4 regions of the Sphingobacterium sp. UBA2480 genome follow, and region 1 is predicted to be linked to each of the others. Evidence: riboswitches for the same ligand, from Rfam matches in the RefSeq annotation. Region 1 holds a riboswitch; each other region holds the start of a gene.
What was found. Region 1 has a riboswitch for S-adenosylmethionine ahead of metE (5-methyltetrahydropteroyltriglutamate--homocysteine S-methyltransferase). Riboswitches for the same ligand answer to the same signal wherever they lie in the genome.
Positions count from the first base shown of each region.

Region 1 (6,130 bases):
GGAGGAGACCATGGAATCCTTATCCTATGCGCTATCCTATGATGAGTCCAATACAATGGCGCTGTGTTTGATGGGAAGAGTTTATGCCGAACAGCTATTGGACTATGAGCAGGCAAAAAGGTATTTCCAGGAAGCTTTGGTGCATAATGTGCAGGCACTGGAAGTATATCCTTATTTTATTCAGACATTGATTGATATGGGGGAGTATGAAGCTGCAAAAAAGACGATCAAATTTGCTTTGACACTTCCGGCCATGCCCTTGACAGGAATCTGGATCAAGAAAGCACTGCTATTTGAAAAAATGAGAAAATACAAAAAGGCATTGAAGGCGTTAAAAAAGGCTAAATTTGAAAATGTTGACCTCGATTTTTCGTCAAGCCTGAAGGCGATTGAAGATCGGATTAAAGGAAAACAGGAAATTAAGAACGGGAACGAAAAGGAAAACAAGAAAGAACGGAAGAACAGCCGAAAATAACCGCACCTTATTCGGATAACAGTTTTTATTTTGAACGAAGCCCAATAAAGAAGCCCTAGCTGAAATTTCAGCTAGGGCTTTATCAATATAGTTTAAGAATTATTCTGCTCTTAAGATTTTCGCAGCCTCAACCATAGACTCTAAAGCCGCTTTGGTTTCTGGCCAAGCACGAGTTTTCAAACCACAGTCAGGATTAACCCAAAGTTGTTCTGCTGGAACTACTGCTTTTGCTTTGCGCAATAGATCTACCATCTCATCTTTGCTTGGAACACGTGGTGAGTGAATGTCATAAACACCTGGACCAATATCATTTGGATATTTGAAATCACCGGCGAAAGCATTCAATAATTTCATTTGAGAACGTGAAGTCTCAATCGTGATAACGTCGGCATCCATTGCAGCGATATCTTCGATCACATTATTGAACTCAGAATAACACATGTGTGTGTGAATCTGTGTATCGTCTTCAACATTTGATGAAGAGACACGGAAAGCACGTACTGCCCAGTTCAAGTAATCTTTTTGATCAGCTTTACGTAACGGTAATCCTTCACGGATAGCTGGTTCATCGATTTGTATGATTTTGATACCTGCTTTTTCCAAGGCTTGTACTTCATCCAAGATCGCCAATGCAATTTGGTAAGTCGTTGTTGAGCGCGGTTGATCGTTACGTACGAAAGACCATTGTAAGATTGTTACAGGACCAGTCAACATACCTTTAACCGGACGATTTGTCAATGATTGTGCATATGAAGACCAACGGACAGTCATATCTTCAGGACGGTATACGTCACCATAGATAATCGGAGGTTTTACACAACGTGAACCGTAAGATTGTACCCAACCATTTTGTGTGAAAGCGTAACCAGCCAATTGTTCACCGAAGTATTCAACCATGTCATTACGTTCGAATTCGCCGTGTACTAATACGTCGATATCCAATTGCTCTTGAAGACGGATGGTGTTTTCTGTTTCTTCTGCGATTGCTTTATCGTATTCTGCCTGCGTAATAGCACCCTTTTTCAGATCTGCTCTCCATTTACGAACATCTTTCGTTTGTGGGAATGAACCGATAGTTGTGGTCGGGAACGCCGGTAAGTTGAATTTCGCTTGTTGCGCTGCTTTACGGTCTGCAAATGCTGAAGTGCGTTTTGCATCGTCATCAGTAATATTGCTTGTACGTGTTTTAACCTCTGGTTTGTGGATCAATGGAGAGGTACGACGGCTTTCAGCAGCCGCTTTGTTCGCTTCGAAGCGTTTTGCTGTTTCAGCATCAACTTCTCCCTCCGCTAGTACGGCTAAGTCTTTTACTTCAGCTAATTTTTGTTTAGCAAATGCTAACCAGTTTTTTACTTCAGCTGGTAGCGATTGTTCATTGTGTTCATTGTCTAAGTCAAAAGGAACGTGCAACAAAGATGAAGAAGGAGCTACCCATACACGGTCTTTTCCTAATGCATCAACAGCCTGTTTGATTTTAACCAATGATTTTTCGTAATCATTTTTCCAGATGTTACGGCCTTCAACAATACCTAAAGATAATGTTAATGAAGCAGGAACTTTAGCCAATACCGTATCCAATTGGTTTTCACCGCGTACCAGATCCAAATGTAAAGCATGGATAGGTAGGTTAACTGCGATATCTTCGTTGTCTTTTAAAGCTTCGAAGTAAGTCGTTGCGATTAATTTGATATTTTTTGCTGCTGCAGCTAATTTTTCGAAAGTAGGTTGATATAAAGCTTTTACTTTAGCATCTAAATCCAATGCTAAGAAAGGCTCGTCAATCTGAACATATTGTGCACCAGCATCAGCTAATTTAGCTAGTATTTGCTCATATACTGGAATAAGTTTATCCAATAAATCGATACGGTCGAAGCCAGCTTCTTTTTCTTTACCGATCAAAAGGTATGTAATAGGACCTAATAGAACTGGTTTAGTATCGATGCCCAATGATTTTGCTTCGTTGTATTCATTTAAGAATTTTTCGGAAGTCAATTTGAATTCTTGATCTTTTGTGAATTCTGGTACCATGTAGTGGTAGTTCGTATCCAACCACTTGGTCATTTCCATTGCAGTCACGTCGATTCCTTCTTGTTGGAAACCGCGCGCCATGGCAAAATATAGATCTAAACTGTAATTGTTGTCTACTTTATTCAATAAAGAATGGTAGCGAGCAGGAATTGCACCAACAGTGAGGGTTAAATCCAATACTTGATCGTAAAAAGAGAAATCATTGGAAGGGATCAAATCTATTCCAGCATCTTTTTGTGTTTTCCAATTGCCTTCACGAATTTTTTTTGCTGTGTCCAATAATTCCTCAACAGAAGATTTTTTAGCCCAATAGGCCTCATTGGCTTTTTTCAATTCGCGGAACGCGCCCACACGAGGGTAACCTAAATTGTTAGTCAATAACATAATGAATGTTTTTAATATTTCTTTTTCAACTATATTTCTTGCTAGAGAGAGAAGGACACACTAGAATTTGGTGACTTCGGCTTATCATTCCCATATCAAGTAGGGTAGAATTTAGCACCTTGTCAAGGGACAGGTTGCTAAGGCTTCATCGGGTCTATTCCCTCTGCCTTTCTCTATAAGCGACGCTAAGTTAGAACATTTCTTTTTGAAATGCAAATTTTTTATAAAAGTGCGTCAATTTTTTATATTCTACTAAGGATGAAATTGTTTTGTTCTTTTATTTTCATCCACGAATTCGAGTAAGTCACGCTTGAATACGCGTGTAGCATAAAAAGGGGAATGACTATATTTTTCATTCCCCTTTTTTTAACTGACCAAAAGTTTGTAACCTTTTCCGTGCACATTGACAATTTCAACTTTGCTATCTTCTTTTAGATATTTACGAAGTTTACTGAGAAATACATCCATACTTCTACCCGTAAAATAGTTATCATCATGCCATATTTTTAACAACGCTTCTTCCCGGGTCAGCACATCATTTTTCTTTAAGCAAAGCAAGCGGAGTAGTTCAGCTTCTTTCGTGGAGAGTTTTTGCATCTGTCCTTTGTAAGAAATCTGCTGACTTGTATAATCAAAGAAATAATCGCCAATTTCAAATTTATCCGCAACCACTTCTTCTTCTTTGTCTCGAACACTGCGTTTCAGCAAAGCATTGATGCGGAGCAATAATTCTTCCACTCGAAAAGGCTTGGTGATATAATCATCTCCTCCTAGCTCAAAGGCTTCGGTCTTATCTTCCATCATCCCCTTTGCTGTGGCAAAGATAATAGGAACAGTATTGTTTGTTTTTCTGATTTCACGTCCAACTGTAAATCCGTCCTTTTTTGGCATCATGACATCAAAAATACAAAGGTCGTAGTTATTTTTTTTGAATTGAGAAATCGCTTCATCTCCATCCGTGCATAATGTGACGTCAAATTTTCCCTTTAATTCGAGATAGTCTTTTAAAAGATCCCCCAAATTAGGATCATCTTCTGCTAATAATATCTTTTGCATAATGAATATATTAATTTTCACCAATGTCCCTTGATGCTGATAAATCAGCCTTCCTCAACCTTTGAAATTTTTTAAAGAGGAAATATACAAAAAAGGAACGTTTTATTTTTTAATAGGCAAAATTACTTCAAAGGTCGTGCCTTTATCTTTTTCACTTTTAACTGTAATTTTTCCGTTCAGCCTTCTCAGAATGTCCTGTACATAACTTAAGCCAAGGCCAAATCCTTTGACATTATGAACATTCCCAGTTGGAATACGGTAAAACTGGTCGAAAATCTTTTGCAGGTGATCCCGGCTCATCCCAATACCATTGTCGGCTATGGTGACAACAATGGTGTCGCCAACATTTTTTGAATTGATGTTGACATGTAAATCTCCTTTGCTGTACTTGATGGCATTATCCAAAAGATTGTAAAATACATTGGAAAAATGTAACTCATCACCAACGACAACATCCTTGGTCGCTGCAAGATCTATACTGAATTTCCCGCCAATATTTTGCATCCGTAGCTGCATACTGTCCGTTACTGCCGAAACAAGATCATTGATGCATACTTCTACCTGGTCGAGTTTTAGCGTTTCTTTTTCTAGTCTTGCCAAATCGAGCACACGTTCAATATGATTTCCGAGTCTAACATTTTCGTCGTAGATGATATTAGCCAATTTCTGAACGCGCTTGTGGTCGGCATTGATGTCTGGATCTTTAAGTGACTCACTGGCAATCATAATTGTTGCAACAGGTGTTTTAAACTCATGCGTCATGTTGTTGATGAAATCCGTCTTCATTTCCGAAACTTTCTTTTGTCTGAAGATGATAATCAGTGTATAAGCAAAACACCCCACCAACAAGAAAAGCAGTGCCAGCATGGGCAGCAACAGATAGCCCATATTATCGGCAATTATCGCCTTTTTATTGGGGAAATAGATGGTTAATTTTCCTGGCGCAGCACCGATATCACCTTTAAAAAGTGCCGTTGAGTATTTGGTTGTATTTGTTGGGTTATTTAAAGCGGCTTCGTTTAAAATATTATTTAGTAATATATTGTTTGTGCTCCATATTTCAATATTGAAAGGAGCTTTAATGTCGCGTTGAGCCAACTCCTCTTTGATAAGTTCTTGAACGATGATCACATTCAATCGATCCTTTAATGGACGTTTAGCAAGCTCCATTCCAATAGCAATATCTTCGATGTAGTCTGCTTTTTTGCCGCCCAGCATGGCAACGGAATCATATACATTAAAGCCACTCCACGCGTTTTTTCTGTTGAGGATATCCAATCTTTTTTCCAAATCAGAAATTGTTTTCGCAAGTTTCGCATTCTCTCTTGGAGGTAATGTGGCTACCCGGAATTTTGTTTGTTGATTGACCAGTGGGTCCATTAGGGGGATAACAAACCGCGTGCTATCGTCCTTCCCATTGATCTGATCATCTACCTTTGAAGCATTTAACATGATAAAAGCCTGTACCAAATTATCGTCGGTAAGCTCATTTGAAACAGAAAATTTGATAAATTTCTGGTACTCCGGTCTTTTGATGTATGTTTCGTAGAATGAATTTTTGATTTCAATTACATTTGGATACAATGCACGTAATTGGTCTTCTTGCTCTTTAAAGTTTGAGAAAACAACATGTTGTTTGTTTTTTAATTCTTCAATTCTATACTGTATTTCGAGTTGCTCGGCCAAAAGACGTTGTTTGGCCTGTTCCTGCTTGGATTTTTCAATGTTACGCTCCTGTTGAACCTTAGCGAAGTCAACTACCTCCCGTCGTTCAAGCTTACCGGCAACAGCTGTAATCGCAGCATTGACGGACTCATCAAATAATTGAGACTTTTGGCGATAAGAATCTCTCAGAAAATAGAATTGCATGGCCAATACCCCAATTAGAGCGAGAGACATCAGTCCAATGATTAATACAATGCTATTTTTCTTCATTAGTATTGGGTATTAAATAAATGTATTTTGAATATATCAAAAAGTTTATAGCGCTCAGTTTATTTACCATTTGCGTATTCATCCCTTATGCCATGTGAGCGGCCATTTAAGGTGCGATAGCTCATTTTTTCTTAAATTGTTACAAATATAAAGATGCTAATGTGTTTTGTAGCTGTTTTAACAATGTTTAACAGCAATCTGTTTAAATATAGATGCTGTTCTTTGTAAATTAGTGAATAGAAATGGATTATG
Region 1 covers NZ_DDPA01000010.1:216,779-222,908, forward strand. Annotated here, with positions in the region: gene B3600_RS24850 (hypothetical protein) at 1-475, shown strand, start outside; gene metE (5-methyltetrahydropteroyltriglutamate--homocysteine S-methyltransferase) at 575-2,887, opposite strand; SAM riboswitch class I at 2,966-3,069, opposite strand; gene B3600_RS24860 (response regulator transcription factor) at 3,254-3,943, opposite strand; gene B3600_RS24865 (sensor histidine kinase) at 4,046-5,878, opposite strand.

Region 2 (6,130 bases), on a different contig from region 1:
CAAAATTGAATGAATCTATAAATTCAGCCGTAACAAACGTATTAAAAGGCGAGCTACATAATAGTAAGCCGAAAAAGACAGCGTAACTCACTTCCTTGGCCCGATCACTTTTCAACCTGGAAAATATCATGGAGATCGATAAGTTTACGGCAGAAGCAAACAACATTCCTTGAAAAAAACGCAGTCCATATACCCAGCTGATATCCCTGATACTGTACATCAAAAAGCAATTCAATAGCTGTAGCAGATGAAAGATAATATAGTACTGCTTAATGGGAAAGTATAAAAAAAAGCGTCGTTCCAACACGTAGAATCCGACAAAACCTGCATAAAACAAAATGATCAGAAACTGGATGTCACTGGGTTGCGCCCCATAAAATCCAGCAGTGACATTTGTATTGGCCCCCGGCAGGAAAAATAAGACCATACTCGGCATTAAACTGCTGAACAGGATAAGCTTGATCAACCACTCCGGCACCCACTCCTTAAAAATACCTTTCACTATTGCTGTTTTTTTGATACCGAGACATTTACATTCATTCCCGAAAGAAGCTGTTGAGCTCCCCTTTGCTTATCCAGCTCAATGCGAACAGGTACGCGTTGTACAATCTTCACAAAGTTGCCCGTTGCATTATCTGGCGGTAAAAGGGAGAAAGCTGATCCTGTAGCCGGGGAGATGGAAATAATTTTGCCATAAAATTTCTGATCCGGATAGGCATCCGCCACCACCTCCACCCTATTGCCAAGATGCAAATAGCGCAGCTGTGTCTCCTTAAAATTAGCCGTCACCCAGGTTGGGGTTTCTCTATTGACGATAAAGCCCAAAACTTCACCAGCACTTATCATTTGACCTTTTTCAATGGTGCGTTTGCCAATCTGCCCATCGTAGGGTGCGCGAATAACGGTATACCCAACATCAAGCCGCTTGCGGCCAACAGCTGCAGTCAAACGAACGCGCTCGGCATCAACGACACCTTTTTTCATGTCCACATCGTGCACCCTTTCTTGTGAAGCCTGCAATTTATGTTTTAACGAAGCCAGTTCACTCTTGTAGACATCCAAAGTCGCTTTTACATCCTCCAGTTGCTGTGCTGTAGCAGACTTTTCTTGAAACAGGTAATTGTATCGATCATACTCCAATTGTTGTTTCGTTACACGTGCCTCGCCAGCAGCAATGGATGTCCGCAAAGATTCATGCTCTGCCTGGAGGATTTCTTTTTGACTATGAAGAACATTGATCTCTGCTGCTTCCTTATTGACGGATGCAGCTACCTGATCCGCCTCATATTTATATTCCTTATTATCAATAAGCAATAGGGTATCACCTCGTTTAACCAATTGGTGATCGTGATAATGCACGGAAACCACATAACCTCCTACGCGGGAAACAATGGGATTGATGTACTGTGTTACTTGCGCATCATTGGTGTAGGTATACCGCACGCGCATCCATAAGGTGTTAGCGCCCCATAACAATAATGCCAACAAGACAATTGCAGCCAACCAGTTGGTGATTCGAGTGAGTTGTGCCTCCACAACTGTTCTTCGTGATTTAGGTTTCATTAGATAGTACCCTTCAAAAATTCGATAAAATAATAGTGTTTCTGTATCGCAATATGTGCGGTTTCAAGATCAAAAAGTGTTTTTAAGTATTGCATATCCGCATCTAGAAGATCTGTAATCAGCGCCGATGATTTAAAATACCTGTTCTTTATAATCCGTGCATTTTCCAGTGCCAGTGCCTTATTGTTTTGGCAGACGTCCTGCTGTTTGATCGCCAATTGATAATCCAAGAGCGCCTGTAACAACTGATTTTCCAGAATTTCCTCCTCATGATGGTGTTTCACCTGTTGCCGGTCTAAGGCTATTTGTGCTCCGCGCACCACATTCCTATTGAGATAAATAGCTGATATTGGTATGTTTAATTTAAGCCCTGTAATACTCAGATTATACCAGCTGGGGTTATAGGGATAAAGGAAAACCTGGGGATTGGCAAAAGTAAATGTGCTGGTCAACCCCAATTCAGGAAGATAATTTGATCGGGCCTGTTTGACTGATAATTTCTTCAAAACAACTTCCTGTTCGGATTTTTGGAGGGAAAAAGCATGGCTTCGCGCTTCGGCAACAAGCGTTTCATAACTGGGGCTTTCCACTTTAAAAGGCTCGCTCAAGGGGATAATCTCCGCTGTAATGCCTCCAATAAGCTGTAGTTTCTGATTTGCAGCCTGAATATCATGACCGATCTGAACGAGCAACAGTTCCCGTTTCGAAAGTTCTAACGAAATACGCAAAACGTCACTGTGCAAGACAACACCCGCCGTATACAGATGTTCAATCTCCTGGAGTTGTACCCGTTGATCAGCAATATCCTGCTCGATTAGAGATTTATTACTATACGACAGTTCCAAATCCAAAAAAAGATTGCAAACCTCCAATTTCTTCTGCGCCGCCGCATTCTTCCAATCGATCCGGGCCAGCTCATTTTCCAATTTTTTGGACTCAATTTTCATCAGATCGCGATGCCCATTGTAGAGATTCAGATAAAAATCCAAACCGCTATCGTACAAGTAGTGAATGATATCATGCTGGGCGGGTTTATTTAAAAGGCCTTGATCATAAACAGGCATATTACTCGCATAACTGGCAGAAGCTCTGGCGGAGATTTTGGGCAGCAGTTCCATGCGTTGCTGCTGGACTGCCACCTCACTTTCTTTGAGCTGCAAATAGGACTGCTCGACGTATTTACTGTTCTGGAGTGCTTTGTCGATCATGTCTTTCAGGGACATACGCAAAGAATCGAGGGCGAAGGTGTCCGAAATAGTGAATACTAACAATCCCATAGTTAGTATTCCTTTTGCCCAATGGGGAGGAAAAAAGTTCACGTGTGCTCTATTATTTTTTTGCGTTGCAAACTTAGACACTTATTACAACTTGGATTTCTTCACAAACGCCAATATGTTATGGAAAAAAGACATTTTTTCATCAATTCAAGCAAAAAGACCAATATCTGCCAAGTAGGGTTTGCGCTACTCTTTTTACAGCCTATAAAAAAGGCCTCTCAAATCAACATTTGAGAGGCCTTTCGGGGATGGTATAAAACCAGATTATCCGTATAAAGAATCTTCTATTGCATTCCACAATTGTATTCTTTTTTGTAGCGCGATTTTACTGATCTCCTTCATTTCTGCCCATTTAACGTCATCGTCCTTCGCAAGATCTGTGATCATCTGCATGGCCAAAGGTCCATGCTCGTCGCCGTCCAGATCAATATGACGCTGGAAATAATAAATAAAGCTATCCAGATTGGCTGTAGGGAAATTTGTTTTAATTTCTTCCAAGATAGAGGTAAACATTCCCGGAATAAGATCTTCACGCCCGAACGTAAAGGCGGCAGCAATTTTATGCACCTCACCTTCAGCAATCACTTCAAATGTAAAATTCAAAAAGTCTTTGATCCGCTTATCCAATGTTGTCGTCGCGATGACATCGAATATGTCGCTCGATTTTTTGGCATGACCGATAAATTTATTGACCAGATGAAGATCGGCACCCATGGCATCCATGGCGTCCAGATACATTTCAAAATGGCTCAAACGGCGGCCATCAATGTATTCGTCCGACTCCTCTGCCAATACAATTTCGTTGATCAGATAGCGTGTTGATGGATGCTCGCTCGCAAACCAGGGTAAAGTCGTACAGGTCAATTTAATCTGTAAAGCTTTTAGTAAAGACATAAAATCCCATACAGCGTAAACATGCCCTTCTGTAAAAGAACGTAGATTCTTGATCGTTTTGATCTTACGATACAAAGGGTGTTGCAATAATACCTCGCGTTCGGCAGCAATGTATTCATTAATTTCCGCAATTCTATTCATGGCGCAAAAGTATCGTCTTATCTTTATTTATTAAAAGTATTTTAAATGAGATTACAGTAGCATGATAAATTTACCGTCCAGCTATCCGCTTCATAACCAAATCAAAAACAACAACCTGCCCCCACTTTGACCTCCCTTGTACTGATTTTAACGCTCATTTACCCTTAAAAACAAAAATATTTTTTATAATAAAAAATAATCTACTATATTTGTAGAGTATTCAGAATTGCATGATGCAATACCAACCGAGTGCAGGCACCGCGGTGGTAAATTAATACGGGTTTCGACCAAAATAAACGTTGCAGAACGATTATTTTCCCACAAAGATCTGGATACAGTTTATGGTTTAATCCTTTAAATTTTTAAATTGTATGGCTACTACAACAAATCTTTACCAACACTTACTGGAAAAATTCAGTTATTATTCAACGGATGAACTCATACAGCTTAACAATGACACCATCTTAGGACAAGGCTGGGGATCATCAAAAGCTACCTTTAGAACAGCTTTGATCAGTACGTTCTCCAAAAGAGGACTCGATCTTTCCAACATAGTTTCTAAGGAAGACGGTTTTACCTCGGTGAAGCATGTCCCTGTACGCTTGGAACAGAATGTGTTGATCCCTTTACAGTAATCGTTATCACCGCCAAAAATAGCGCGCATCGAAAAGATTTCGTGCGCGCTGCTGTGGTTGGTTTAGGAAATTGCCGATCAGAAGAAGGCAAAAAGTCTTGTTATTTATAGTTTGGATTCTGAATCAGTATCCCTGCGCTTTTCTCAATTTCTGTTTGTGGTAATGGCCAGCGATAGAATTTATCTTCGAAATGATAGGGCACTTTACTGTCTTTGACAGCATTGAGTACTTCACCCGCAATATGCCAACGAATCAGGTCGTAATGCCGTAGTCCTTCAAAAGCAAGTTCGACTCTTCTTTCGTGGCGGATACGGTCGCGCATTTTTTCCTTGGTATAACCGGCAGGGAACCCAGGCATCTGAACCCGACTCCGCAAAGTATTCATGGCATCATAAACCGATTGATCTGGCCCGGCGATTTCATTTTGTGCTTCGGCATACATCAATAACACCTCGCCAAACCGCAGTACAACCGCATCCTGTTGGCTCAATGTTGAAAAGCCAAAAGGTAAGTTGGCCGGATCCAAAAATTTCAGCACCCCATACCCCGTAGGCCGCGGATTGGACGGTGTATGGATCTTACCGCCGCCAAAATCAGGATGGTCCACAAAAATTGTTTTGCTCAGGCGCGGATCCCTATCTTTGAACGGGTTGGTTCGGTCGGTCAACGGTGATTCACCAAAAGGCAAACCATCTTTGCATTCATAGGTATCCACCAGGTTTTGTAAAGGCGAAGCAGCAATCCAATCGCCTAGGTACATGTCCCAAGGGGCAGTATTATTCGGTGCCAGAAAATTGACCGAAAAGATAATCTCGGTATTATTCTTTTGTGTCGCATCGCGAAAGACATTTTCAAAAGCCGTACTCAGGGTATACTCTTTCATGATATCGGTGCATAAGTCTTTTACCTCTTTCAAGATTGCTAAATCGGGCACCCCTTTGTCACCATAAGCCGCAAACAATAAAACCCGTGCTTTCAAGGCTTTTGCTGAACTTGCGGTCGCATGCCCCCCATTATTGAAATACGGTTTAGCCGCTAAGTTGGCGATCCCAAAATCCAGATCAGCTCGAATCTGTTTTAGTATATTCTCTGCACTTTCCTTTGGCTGACGCTGATTCTCCAGATTGAGGGGAGTCAGCACAAGCGGCACTTCGCCATAGATACTGTACAATTGGAAATAAACGAAAGCACGGATAAAGCGGGCTTCAGCTTCCATTTTCTTTTTCTCTGCATCGTTTATGTCTGCCCCTGCATAGCTTTGTAATTTCTCGATCAAACGATTTGCTCTGCCTATCGCTACGTATGCATCATTATAGATACCGGTTTCGTAGCCACCTGTTGTTGGATTTAAATTGCCGCCAACGATTTCGTTGACGCTACCTGAATTGAACTGATTATAGCCATTGTCGGTCAGACAGTCCCGAAAAGGCATCCCATAAGAGAACGTCTCACTCTGCAACGAAGCGTAAACACCGGCCAAGGCATTATCAAAATCCGATTTTTTGCTAAAATAGTTGTCCGAAGCAATCTGATCCAAAGGATTGAGGTCCAAGGCACTGTTACAGGAACCCAAAAATAGTCCGGATAATAGCAACGCTGTTATAAATTTCTTTTTCATAG
Region 2 covers NZ_DDPA01000007.1:129,696-135,825, reverse strand. Annotated here, with positions in the region: gene B3600_RS13815 (hypothetical protein) at 1-502, opposite strand, end outside; gene B3600_RS13810 (HlyD family secretion protein) at 502-1,563, opposite strand; gene B3600_RS13805 (TolC family protein) at 1,563-2,840, opposite strand; gene B3600_RS13800 (DUF3050 domain-containing protein) at 3,105-3,875, opposite strand; SAM-I-IV-variant riboswitch at 4,087-4,180, shown strand; gene B3600_RS13795 (hypothetical protein) at 4,247-4,510, shown strand; gene B3600_RS13790 (RagB/SusD family nutrient uptake outer membrane protein) at 4,611-6,128, opposite strand.
Region 2: another riboswitch for S-adenosylmethionine. It lies ahead of B3600_RS13795 (hypothetical protein); the one in region 1 lies ahead of metE (5-methyltetrahydropteroyltriglutamate--homocysteine S-methyltransferase).

Region 3 (6,130 bases), on a different contig from region 1:
GCCCACCCTGCTCACTTCGTTTTCCTGTCGACTGATCTGTAGCAGTGACAGGCATCAATCGAGAAGTAAAGCCCTCATTGACCAGGTATTTATCCAGTCCCAACTTAATATCACTTGGCAGCATATTCGAAAAATATATCGGTCTGTCCCAATGATTATTTTCAAGCACGGATAACAGGGTTAAATCCGACCTGGTCAGATGATCATTCGGAATTTCCCATTCCATTGCAGAAACTATAGCTCCCTGAAAATACGCCGGAACCGCATTTTTCTTAACCACCTCGTCTTTATCAATGCGCAATTGGACTTTCTTGGAAGGGAAATAGTTTTCCATATCACCGGAATTCAGCTGAACTTTATACTCCGGATCATCCGATGTGACAAACTGCAATAACTGCTGTATATCTACCGCATTGTCAAGTTGTCTATCTACGAAAGGGATATAATCACGAACGCCTTTTTTCGTCTTTTCAGCGGGAATCGTCACGGGGAGCCCTGCCGCTTGATACGTGGGTTGTTTGGCCTGTTGCATATACCAATCGCCTGTGAGATAGCTTAAAACGACAACCCGAACATCCGGACGTACGCCCTCTACTTCTTGCAAATACCATACAGGAAATGTATCATGATCGCCATAGGTAAATAGAATAGCATTTGGAGCACAGGATTCCAAATAATTGCGTGCCATATCCCTTGCCAACGATTTCTCGGACCGATTATGATCATCCCAGTTTTGATGAGCCAAAATAATAGGGCCTCCCAACAGCGCAAAAGAAATACCTGTCGCTAAAGCGTAACGTGTTTGTACAAAACGGTTGAAAAACCGAACAAATGCTATTACTCCCAGCCCAATCCAGATCGCAAAAGCATAGAAAGACCCCACGTAAGCATAATCTCGTTCCCGGGGTTGCATAGGAGTTTGGTTGAGATAAACTACGATCGCTACCCCCGTAAACACAAACAGCAAGGTCAGTACCAAGGTATAAGATTTATTGTTTCGGTACAACCAGATCGCACCAGCTATTCCGAGTAGCAATGGAAGAAAAAAATAAGTGTTCCGGCTCGGGTCATGCTCCTGCGATCGAGATATTTTATCTTGCCCCCCTAAACGCCAATTATCCAATGGTCTGATCCCCGACAACCAGTTGCCGTCACTATAGGTCCCATATCCTTGCCTGTCATTCTGTCTACCCACAAAATTCCATAAGAAATATCGGGTATACATATCTCCCAGTTGAAAATTAAAAAAGAACTTAAAATTATCGGAAAACGTTGGCTGTTGCCCTTCTTTCAAATTGAGGTAACTTCTGTAATAAGCTTGATGGCTTCCATCTTGGCTATAGATACGCGGGAAAAAGGTTTCCTTATCAAATTGATATTTGTCTACCTGTGTGAAGGGAACATACTCCGACTTATCTTTCCGATAGCTCGTCTTACTATCGACGCCAACCACTTGCGAGTCATAATAAGGTCCTTTGAGTAACGGTTCCCGTATATATTGTTCACGGCTCAAATATCCTAAAAAAGAAAATACATTATCCGGCGCATTATTGTTCAAGGATGGATTTGCTTTCCCACGGATCATGACCATGGTGTAGGAACTGTATCCAAATAAAACAAAACAAAGAACCAGCAAGGCTGTATTGAGTGTATATTTCTGCTTTTTATAGGAATAATATAGACCGTAAATTATCAATCCCCCCAATAATAGGCACGAGAAAAAAATTCCGGTACCAAATCCCATTCCCAATGAGTTCACAAATACGAGATCCACTTTAGCCGCTAGACCGACTAACCATTGAATAATTCCCCACAAAACGGCCCCCAAGATCAGCACTCCGACGAGGAAAGCTTTTATTGTCCCTTTCGCATTAACCTGTCGCGCTCTTCGGAAATAAACAACCATCGCGATAGCCGGGATTGCTAAAAGATTTAATAGATGCACTCCGATCGAAAGCCCCATAACAAAAGCAATAAAAACCAGCCAACGATCGCTACCGTCTTCATCTGCACGGACTTCCCACTTTAAAATTGCCCAAAATACAACTGCTGTACATAAGGAAGACATTGCATAAACTTCAGATTCTACTGCCGAATACCAAAATGAATCGCTGAAACTAAATGCCATTGCACCGACAACTCCTGCGCCGAAGATCTGCAGGTAGGTTGACAAAGAAGCTTGTTTGTCTTTGTTGAGTAGCTTTTTAGCAATGGCGGTTATTGTCCAAAATAAAAAGGTAACAGTAATTCCACTGCAAACTGCAGAACCTATATTCATCCAATAGGCGATCTGCCCCTTATTCCCTAAAGCGAGATTAGAAAATATATTCTGAATAAGAAGAAACAATGGTGCTCCCGGTTGATGTGCCACCTCCAATTTATAGGCACAGGCTATAAATTCACCGCAATCCCACCAGCTTACCGTCTTTTCAACTGTAGCGATATATACACAGGTGGCAATTAGTCCGCAAGCAAAACCGAGTAGAGAATTTAATCTATTGTACGTCATAAGGTCAATTGGTCTATTGTTAAAATCCTTTTTAGCACTTTAAGTTAAAAAGTTATCCTGACTCCGACACACGAATTAACACTATTTAACACCAGTACCTGACTGTAAACAGGCTATTCAACACTGAATATAGAGATCGACCTAAACCACGCTGCCGAGACTTTCAACCTATTTCAGGCTTTCACAATGAATATTATCATAAAAAAGGGAGCTTATCTGCTCCCTTTTTTATCATTTTATGAGTTAGGCTAGTTTTTCAACAATCTTCTTTGTTGGACCAGGATTACTCATCGTATAAAAATGTAATACCGGAGCGCCAAATTTAATCAGCTCTTGGCATTGCTGTACCAACCACTCTTCACCTACCTGTCTGACGTCGGCATTCGTTTTACATGCCGCGACAGCGTCACTCAGTTCCTCTGGAATATCTAAATGAAAAATTCTTGGCAAGGTCACCAATTGCTTTTTTGTTGTCAGTGGTTTTAATCCCGGAATAATAGGCACATGGATTCCATTGTCCCTACATTTTGTTACAAATTCCTTGTATTTTTCAACATTAAAGAACATCTGAGTCACAATAAACTCTGCTCCCATATCGACTTTTTGTTTCAGATATTTAAAGTCAGTATTGAAATTTGGAGATTCAAAATGCTTTTCGGGATACCCGGCTACTCCGATGCAAAAATCAGTCTTTTCCGACGTGATAATGTCTTCATGCAGATACTTTCCTTTATTCATATCGGTTACCTGTTCCAATAGGTCTGTTGCAAAAGCATGTCCACCATCGGTTGGTATAAAATCGGCATCGCCCTTACGTGCATCACCCCGCAACACCAAAACGTTATCTATCCCCAGGAAGTTCAAATCGATCAATGCATTTTCAGTTTCCTCTTTTGTAAAACCCCCACATATCAAATGTGGCACCGCATCCACTTTATATTTATTCATGATGGCCGCACATATCGCCACTGTCCCAGGACGTTTACGATAGGAAACACGTTCCAGTAATCCACTCGCATGCTCTTTATAGATATAATCTTCCCGATGGTAGGTGACGTCGATAAAAGGAGGTTTAAACTCCATCAGTTCATCCATGGTTTTAAAAATACTTTGGATGCCCTGCCCTTTCGCCGGTGGCAATAGCTCAAAAGAAAACAATGTTTTTCCTTTGGCATTCTGGATATGATCGATAATCTTCATTAAAAAACTGTTTTTAGTTTGGTTGGCTTACATCGAAACGCACACGTCGAGGAATCGTTTATCTACATGTAACTTATCTTTCCCACATGGAGTAGGGTAGAATTTAGCACCTTGAACAATACAGGTTGCTAAGGCTTCAACGGGTCTATTCCCTCGGCCTTTCTCTATAAGCGTTGCTAATATCGTTTTAAAAAATCAAAAGACAAAAATATTTTTTCGAAAAGGCAAAAATAGCAGCAAAAAGACTTCAATAAACGATGTTTCAACGTCACTTTAGCTTTGTGTCCATGCAACGACAGGATTCTTCGCCCTACCAAGAGTTTCAACGTCACTTTAGCTTTGTGTCCATGCAACGACAGGATTCTTCGCGCTACCAAGAGTTAAAGACCTAGAAAAACCAGTAGAATTAACGATCGAGGATCATAGACAGCGAAGAGATTGACTATGCCACAAGAACATTGGCTAAAGATTAGCTGCCAAAGAATTCCGTAAATTTTTGAGATAAAATGTGATCAATAAGAGTCCCCGAACATGGTACTCTTCTTTCGATCCATATTTAAATCCGTCAAATAAATAGTGATAGGCGACTAATGCCTCTTTTTCGTTGTAAAATAATTCCTTCCAAGAATCAGGAACATCTGCCCATGCCTTGAGCACAATGCCATTCTCGGCATAAATAATTGGTGATTCGACACCATCCATTCGATAATCGTGATGGGTGCCAGAGCTTGATATGTGTTGGAAATAAGCGATAGAATAATCTACAAAATTCAAGGCCCTCGCTTTTATCTCCTTTTCACTTTCTGATTTTACCGGAGCATTTCGCCATAAATTCACTTGGCTATCAAATTTACTGGGCGTTTCCCGGATAAGGGTTTTATCTAACACAAAGTTGATATAAAGTCTTTCACTAGTGGGTATACGTGCTGAGCTAAACTGTGAAAAATCACCTCTCAGCTGAACAAAATCTTTTTTTATTTTAACAATATCCAAAGCGACACTACCTTTTTTCTCATCCGTCAATTCTAATCTATCACCGTCAAATTTGTACTTACCAAAGAGTAAGATATCATCAATCGCCATGACAAACTGGTCCTTATCATGAAGCGAAAGAAAGGATCGGTATAGAATAGGATCATTACCATAGGTATCTGCCTCCACATTTTGGGGAGATTCTCTTTTTAATTTATGATACTCATCATTTGGATAGCCCAATATCATTTGGTAGTTACCTTCAGGAAACTCCTTTTTCTTCCCAAAGAAAGTACACGAAGACAATGAGAGTGTGAATAACAGCAGTAATAACGGTTTCAAAATCAATTAATAATTATGGCCAATAGTAATATTAATATATAAGGACCAAGATAAGAAATTACTGCAATAGTAAGTATAGGATATTCAATTGAATAAGCTTGGGGATATGCCTATTCCTTATACAGATCGACCAATCCCTCAGGCAATTCAACTTCAATGATCTCCTCTTCGCCATCAATTCCTAAGATCAAATCGTCGGACAGCGGAAACATCAGTTCTTTGCCATCCATATCTACTGTGGCGACAAATTGTTGTGGGAATTCCTGAACATCTGTTATTTGCCCCAGTTCGCCATGGTTTTCATCGATCACTAAAAATCCGATTAAATCAGTATATCTAAAATCATCCGGGTCGCGCTCGGGCATTTTATCATTGGAAAGATATAGCTTTTTACGAACGAGTACCTGAGCCTTATCGATATGATCCACATCCTCAAATGTTACATAAGCAGTGCTATTTTTTTGAAATTTAATGGCATCAACAAAATAAGGAACAAGCTTTTTGTTCAGTTCCACAAAGACAACATCGATATCCAAACTCTCGTATTCTTCGAATTCAAAAAACAGTTGTACTTCTCCTTTAAGACCTCTTGTTTTACTGATGTAACCGATGTAAAAGCATTGATCAATAGTCATATTTTTCTTATTTGGCGATTAGCTGTGAGACATGATTTGGCAAACGATTAGCCTATTGGCTGTTTCAAAAAAAGCCGGCTCAAGATTGAGTCGGCTTTCTCGAATACTTTATGAAAGAATTAACCTTCAGTTTCTTCTGATGCAGGAGCTTCAGTCTCTTCAGTAGCAGTTTCTTCTGCTACAGGAGCATTTTTAGCAGCTACAGCAGCAGCTTTTTCTTCTTTTTTCTTAGCTTCAGCCACTAAAGCAGCTTTTTTAGCTTCAGCTTTAGTTTGTGCTAAACCATCTTTTTTACCAGAGATTCTAGCTTCTTGAGCGTCAGTCCAAGCTGTAAATTTAGCTTCAGCAGCAGCTTCATCAAAAGCACCTTTTTTCACACCACCTTGCAAGTGTTTTTTGTAAAGAACACCTTTGTAAGAAAGGATAGCGCGAGCAGTGTCAGTTGGTTGAGCACCTTTATTCATCCAATCCA
Region 3 covers NZ_DDPA01000004.1:343,272-349,401, forward strand. Annotated here, with positions in the region: gene B3600_RS08865 (DUF2723 domain-containing protein) at 1-2,509, opposite strand, end outside; gene B3600_RS08870 (methylenetetrahydrofolate reductase) at 2,753-3,709, opposite strand; SAM riboswitch class I at 3,780-3,882, opposite strand; gene B3600_RS08875 (hypothetical protein) at 3,967-4,101, shown strand; gene B3600_RS08880 (hypothetical protein) at 4,172-5,023, opposite strand; gene rimM (ribosome maturation factor RimM) at 5,134-5,658, opposite strand; gene B3600_RS08890 (30S ribosomal protein S16) at 5,778-6,130, opposite strand, start outside.
Region 3: another riboswitch for S-adenosylmethionine. It lies ahead of B3600_RS08870 (methylenetetrahydrofolate reductase); the one in region 1 lies ahead of metE (5-methyltetrahydropteroyltriglutamate--homocysteine S-methyltransferase).

Region 4 (6,130 bases), on a different contig from region 1:
ATCTCAAGTTGAAAGGTGACTAAATATAAGATAAAAAAATAGCCCCATTCGGGGCTATTTTCAAGGTAGGTTGGTTTGTTGATTGCCTACGCGATTTCAGCAATAAAATTGCCCTCTTGATCCAAATCAGCTTTATGGGCTGCGATTTGTTGAAGATTAATATGTCCGATGACATATTTGAAATCTGGTGCGTAATATCGTTCTGTGATTTCACTGAAATTTAACTTTTCAATCAGTGTATCATCTGTATATCTCAAATAAACCTTAATTAAATAATCTTGGCTATAATTTAATGTGCTGGATTCTAAATGTTTTTTATACTCATAGCGGTATCCATAGCGAAGAGCCGCGATATCCGATAGCACAGCAGAACCTGTTGGGTGGCCACCTGCTCCTTTACCATAGAAAAATTGTTCGTCTGCAAAGGCCGCTTTCACCAATACTCCATTGTTCTCATTTTCTACATTATAGAGCATGCTGTCTTTGCCTACTAGGCGTGGTAATACATAAAGTACAACTTTGTCGCCGTCGATCTCTTTTGCCGTCGGTATCAATTTGATCTTGAGGTTCTTTTCTTTCGCAAAACGAATATCTTGCTGTCCCAATTTATCAATACCAATATTGAACACATCTTCTGGTTTGACATAGATACCGTACGCATGCGAAGCAACAATACATACCTTAAATTTGGGGTCAAATCCACCTACATCCAGCGTTGGATCTGTTTCTGCAAAACCAAGTTCTTGTGCTTTCTTTAAAGCATCTGTATATTGCTGATTTTCGTTGAAAACTTTAGATAAAATGTAGTTGGAAGATCCATTAAAAATACCGCTGACAGAATGCAGTAATTCATTGTCATAGTATTCTTCTAAATTCCGTATAATGGGAATACTTCCGCAAACGGCACCTTCATATAATAAACTGGTCCCGTATTCATGTTGGATATCAACCAGCTCTTCCAAATGGCTGGCAATCATTTTTTTATTGGCAGATACCACATTTTTCCCCGATTTCAAGGCACGAACAGTTAGTTGGTATGCTGCTTCGGCATCATCGATTAGTTCGACAACAGTATTAATTTCTGGGTCACCTAAAATTGTTTCGGCATCGGTAGAAAATAAATCTGCTGGTAGCGAGCGTTTTTTATCTCCGTTTTTAATGACAAATTTCTTGATCTCCAGATTAAGATCTTTGGTTTTGATGATATCGTAAAGACCTTGGCCTACGACACCAAACCCAAACATCCCTATTGTTAATTTATTACTCATATCTCTTCTTAAATTCTCTTATATATTATTTACTCTCTTATACTAATTCGTTTATGTATTCTTTTTGTTCCCGCAGAAAGCTGCTAATGATTTTTGTGAGTTTTTTTGTTTCGATCAAAAAGCCATCGTGGCCATAGGTCGATTCAATCTCTTGATAATGGGCATTGGGAACATGTTGCGCGATGAATTGTTGCTCTTGTGGCGGAAACAACAAATCTGTATTAACGCTCAGGACTAAAGTTGGACAATCAATGCTCGCCAAAGCAGATTCAATAGATCGTCTTCCCCGACCTAAATTGTGGCTGTCCATTGCTTTGGTCAGGAAATAATAGCTGTACGCATTATAGCGTTTCACCAATTTTTCACCCTGATAGTTCTGATAGGAGGATGCTTTATAATGATCGAGTTTTTCGTTATCATCTTCCTTTTGCGTGTTGGCATACGTTGTATAGTTGCGGTAAGACAACAGTGCCATAGCGCGTGCAACTTTCAATCCTTTAGCTCCACCATCAGGGTGATTGGCGTAAAAGGTTCGATCAGTTGTAATGGCCAGACGTTGACTTTCATTGAATGCAATACCCCATGGTGAGTGGACGGCATTTGTTCCAACCACGATGAGATGGTTGATGGCTATACTGTGCGATACGGCCCATTCCAATGCTTGTTGACCGCCTAATGACCCCCCGATAAGGATCTCTATTTGTTTGATTTCCAGGTGGTCCGCAAGGACTTGATGTGCGTGAACCAAATCCCTCACTGTGAATTCGGGGAAAGATAGGTAATAGGGTTGTCCGGTTGCTGGGTTTACAGATAGCGGATTACTGCTATTATATGCTGATCCTATGACATTGGCACAAATAATATAATAATCGTTTGCATCAAACAACTCACCTGTTCCAAAAAGACCGGACCACCAATCCAGCACATCTGCATTGGCCGTTAATGCATGGCAAACCCAGATCACATTGCTGCGATCTGCGTTGGGTTTGCCAAATGTTTCATAACTGATTTGTAAATCAGTAAGCTCTCTTCCATTTTCAAATACAAAAGGCTCCGGGTGCAGATATATATGCTTACTCATTTCAGTTTTAAGTTTTAAGCCGAAAAAATCTGATTATTTAATTTTATCAAAAGCTTGTTGTAAATCAGCTTTGATATCATCAATATGCTCTATTCCTACAGAAAGACGTAATAAGCCTTTGAAGACTCCGGCATTGGCTTGATCTTCATCACTCAATTGTTGATGGGTTGTAGCTGCTGGATGAATAATCAATGACTTCGTATCACCAACATTGGCTAAATGACTGATCAATTCTAAGCTGTCGATAAAGCTATTGGCCTTTTGCGCTGCGTCACCTTTAAGCTGGAAAGAAAGTACCGCGCCATAGCCATTTTTAAGGTATTTTTGTGCGTTAGCGAAGCTCGGAGAGCTTTTTAATCCCGGATAGTTTACTTTTTCTACCTGTGGATGCGCCTCAAGCCATTTTGCGACCTCTAAAGTGTTGTCTACATGGCGTTGCACCCGCAAAGACAAGGTTTCAAGTCCTTGTAATAATAAAAATGAATTGAAAGGGGAGAGTGCTGGTCCGAAATCCCGGAGCCCTTCCACACGCGCCCGAATGGCAAATTGAATATTTCCGAATGGTCCGCTTTCACCGAAAACTTCGGAAAATACTAAACCATGATAGCCTTCAGATGGTTCGGAAAATTGCGGGTATTTTCCATTGCCCCAATTGTAGTTTCCGCCGTCGACGATGACACCGCCAATGCTTGTGCCATGTCCACCGATCCATTTAGTTGCCGATTCAACAACCACATTTGCACCATACTCCAGAGGTTTAAATAAATAACCTCCGGCTCCAAAAGTATTGTCGACGATTAATGGTAAGTCATATTTTTTTGCTACGGCAGCAATTTTTTCAAAGTCGGGAATATTGAAACTTGGGTTTCCGATTGTTTCAACATAGATTGCTTTTGTTTTATCATCAATGAGCGCTTCAATTTTATCTGCTTCGGCGTCTGTTGCAAAACGAGCTTCGATGCCTAGGCGCTTAAAAGAAACTTTAAACTGGTTGAATGTACCGCCGTATAAGTTGGATCCCGCAACAAAATTGTCACCACTTTCCAAAATATTATTTAAAGCTATAAACTGTGCCGCCTGGCCGGATGCAACAGCAACAGCTGCAACTCCACCTTCCAGTGCCGCAATACGTTGTTCGAAAACATCCGTAGTAGGGTTCATAATCCGTGTATAAATATTACCGAACTGCTTTAATGCAAATAAGTTTGCGCCGTGTTCGGCATTTTCAAATACAAAAGATGTTGTTTGATATATAGGAACTGCTCTAGATCCCGTAGTAGGGTCAGCGACTTGGCCAGCGTGAACCTGAAGAGTTTCGAATTTTAAATTTTTGTTTGAAGACATAATATATCAGATTTTAAGGGTTCAAAAAGAAATTGCAAAGTAAAAAGAGAAGCATACACACCTCCTTGAAGGGTCTGTTAAATCTTTATCCAAGAAAACGGAAATGATTTTTAACAAGCATGGAAGTGCATATGCATACGCATTCGCATCGATACAATTGTACGATGGGTTACACTTTCGCTTATCGTGCGGTTCACTTGTGTTGAACCTGAATTTTTAATGGACTTCAGTAATTTAATAATCATTGTCTTATGTCATTTATATGCTCCAAAACGATATTGTTTTGGACAGGAATTGGCACCTTTTCAAACAAATTGAAGGTTGCCAGTGGGTCATTGAGCCAGTCTCTCGCCACTTCTTTATAAATCAAGACCTACTGATGAAGGGAGGTGTTGATTAGAAATCTTCTTTCGAAGACGACACAAATATAAACTCTTTTTTTATTAAAGCAAAAGAAATGCTATTTTTTAGTTAAAGGAATTTTGAATAACATGCCGATTGGCATCACATATCTTCCGATGAAACCGCAAAAGTAACTGTCAATCGGGTATTATGATTTCTTTAAATTGATCCGTTCTGCAGTTTGATTTAAATCTGTTAGAAGAGGTTTAAGCGCATCGATTCTACTATGGATATCATAGGCGAGGTGGCGATTCGTCTTTTTGTTTAAAGATAGCGAGAGGCCCACCAAATGGGAATTGACCTGATATGCGAGTGCCTGAAAATGGTGAATATGTGACCAATCCATCCATTTGTGCTCGGGTTCTTTTTTCATTTGATTGATGGCGTCTGAAAACAGGGCCATGGCGGTCTGCGCCTTTTTACGAGCCAGTCGTATATCAAACGAACTTTGTCGTTCGTCCGACAGACGGTTATTGATGATCTGGAAATAATGCGCGTTGTAAAGGGATACCTCTTTTGCCAGCTGAACCATGCCTGTGCTCTGGCGTACAGGTATCAAGAAATAACCCGCTATAGCCAAGAATGCTCCAATCAGTGTGAAAAGTATTCGGCTGCCTAAAATGAGATTGATGTTCCCTTCGAACAGATTGAGCGCAATCACAATTCCCAAGGTAATGAAGATGACACTGACCATATAATTAGATCGGTTGAACAAAAAGAATCCAAAAAGACCCAATGCAGCTATGGTTAGGAGTGCTGGAAGAAAATGAATAGAAATTAAGCAGAACACACCAACTATAATACCCGAGAATGTACCGACAATACGTTCTATATTACGGGTTTTTGTCATTGAAAATGCTGGCCTGGCAACAATAGCGATCGTCAGTAAGATCCAATAGGTATATTTAAAATCCAAAAATAAAATACCGATCAATGCACCTGTTCCAAAAAGAAGAGCCATCCGAACCGCAAATCGAAAAAGCGGATTATTCAGATGGAGTTTACTTTTTAGATCAGCGAGATTACGTAATGGTCGACTGATAAATTGTTGGTACTCGCTGGTGTCAATCTTATCCTGAATTTCCTGATTTTGATAAAAAGCGACCTGGATTCTGTTGAGTACATCAATAATTGCTTCGATGTTGCTTATGATAGAACATAATATACCTTTTGCTGGATCGGCCTGTTGTTCTTGAATTTCTTTTAAATCCCGTAAGAGGGCATTAATTTTAAAGTTATTATGGTATAATTGATGTGCATACCGGAACCTCTTGTCGGGTTGTGAAAAGCTATCGATTTCTAACGCTAATAATTTGATTGTGTGACGAATTATGGGAAGGCTGCCCGTGTCTGCAAGATTTTTGCGAATTGCATCGTAGTCATGATCAAGCGCAATAATTAACTCATGGAGGTCAATTAATCCATAAACCTGACTAAGCCAATAATTGCTTTTATGCCACTGTTGGCTTATGATTTTTTTTTCTCGAAACAGAAGAGACCTGATTTGTTCCTGCTGTTCGCTGATCTGGCCATGAATTTTTCCTACGCGACTGTACGTAATATTCAAAGGAATATCGGGATCGTAAGACTGTGATCGTATCAATAGAAATTGGGACAATCCATGAAAGCCATTAGCCATGGCATGTTTTAAAGAGCGATAAGGTTGTATATAGGCTTGTAAAAGGCTAAAAAAGTAATATATTATGGACCCTGTTGTAATCTGTAAGCTAACCGCAAAGGGGTGTTGTGGGGCCATTCCGATCACAAAACTCATGAGAATCAATGTCATGTTTCCAATTGCAGCATAGCGGGCTCCAAAAATGCCGTATAAGGTGCATATAAAACCGGCTGCCGCTAGCACGATAACCAAGGGCCAATGATAGGGAAATACAATAGCTGTAAACAATGATGCAACAAAGAAGGTGGGAATACATACTAGAGCTGAAGAAAGTTTATCTTTTCTGTTGCCAGGAGGATCGGTGAGTGTCGTTAACAACGATCCGACACCGATTCCGATAGCCGTGCTCGCTTGCGC
Region 4 covers NZ_DDPA01000007.1:1,139,204-1,145,333, forward strand. Annotated here, with positions in the region: gene B3600_RS18000 (GH92 family glycosyl hydrolase) at 1-23, shown strand, start outside; gene B3600_RS18005 (homoserine dehydrogenase) at 87-1,268, opposite strand; gene B3600_RS18010 (homoserine O-acetyltransferase family protein) at 1,306-2,349, opposite strand; gene B3600_RS18015 (O-acetylhomoserine aminocarboxypropyltransferase/cysteine synthase family protein) at 2,383-3,693, opposite strand; SAM riboswitch class I at 3,949-4,061, opposite strand; gene B3600_RS18020 (FUSC family protein) at 4,244-6,130, opposite strand, start outside.
Region 4: another riboswitch for S-adenosylmethionine. It lies ahead of B3600_RS18015 (O-acetylhomoserine aminocarboxypropyltransferase/cysteine synthase family protein); the one in region 1 lies ahead of metE (5-methyltetrahydropteroyltriglutamate--homocysteine S-methyltransferase).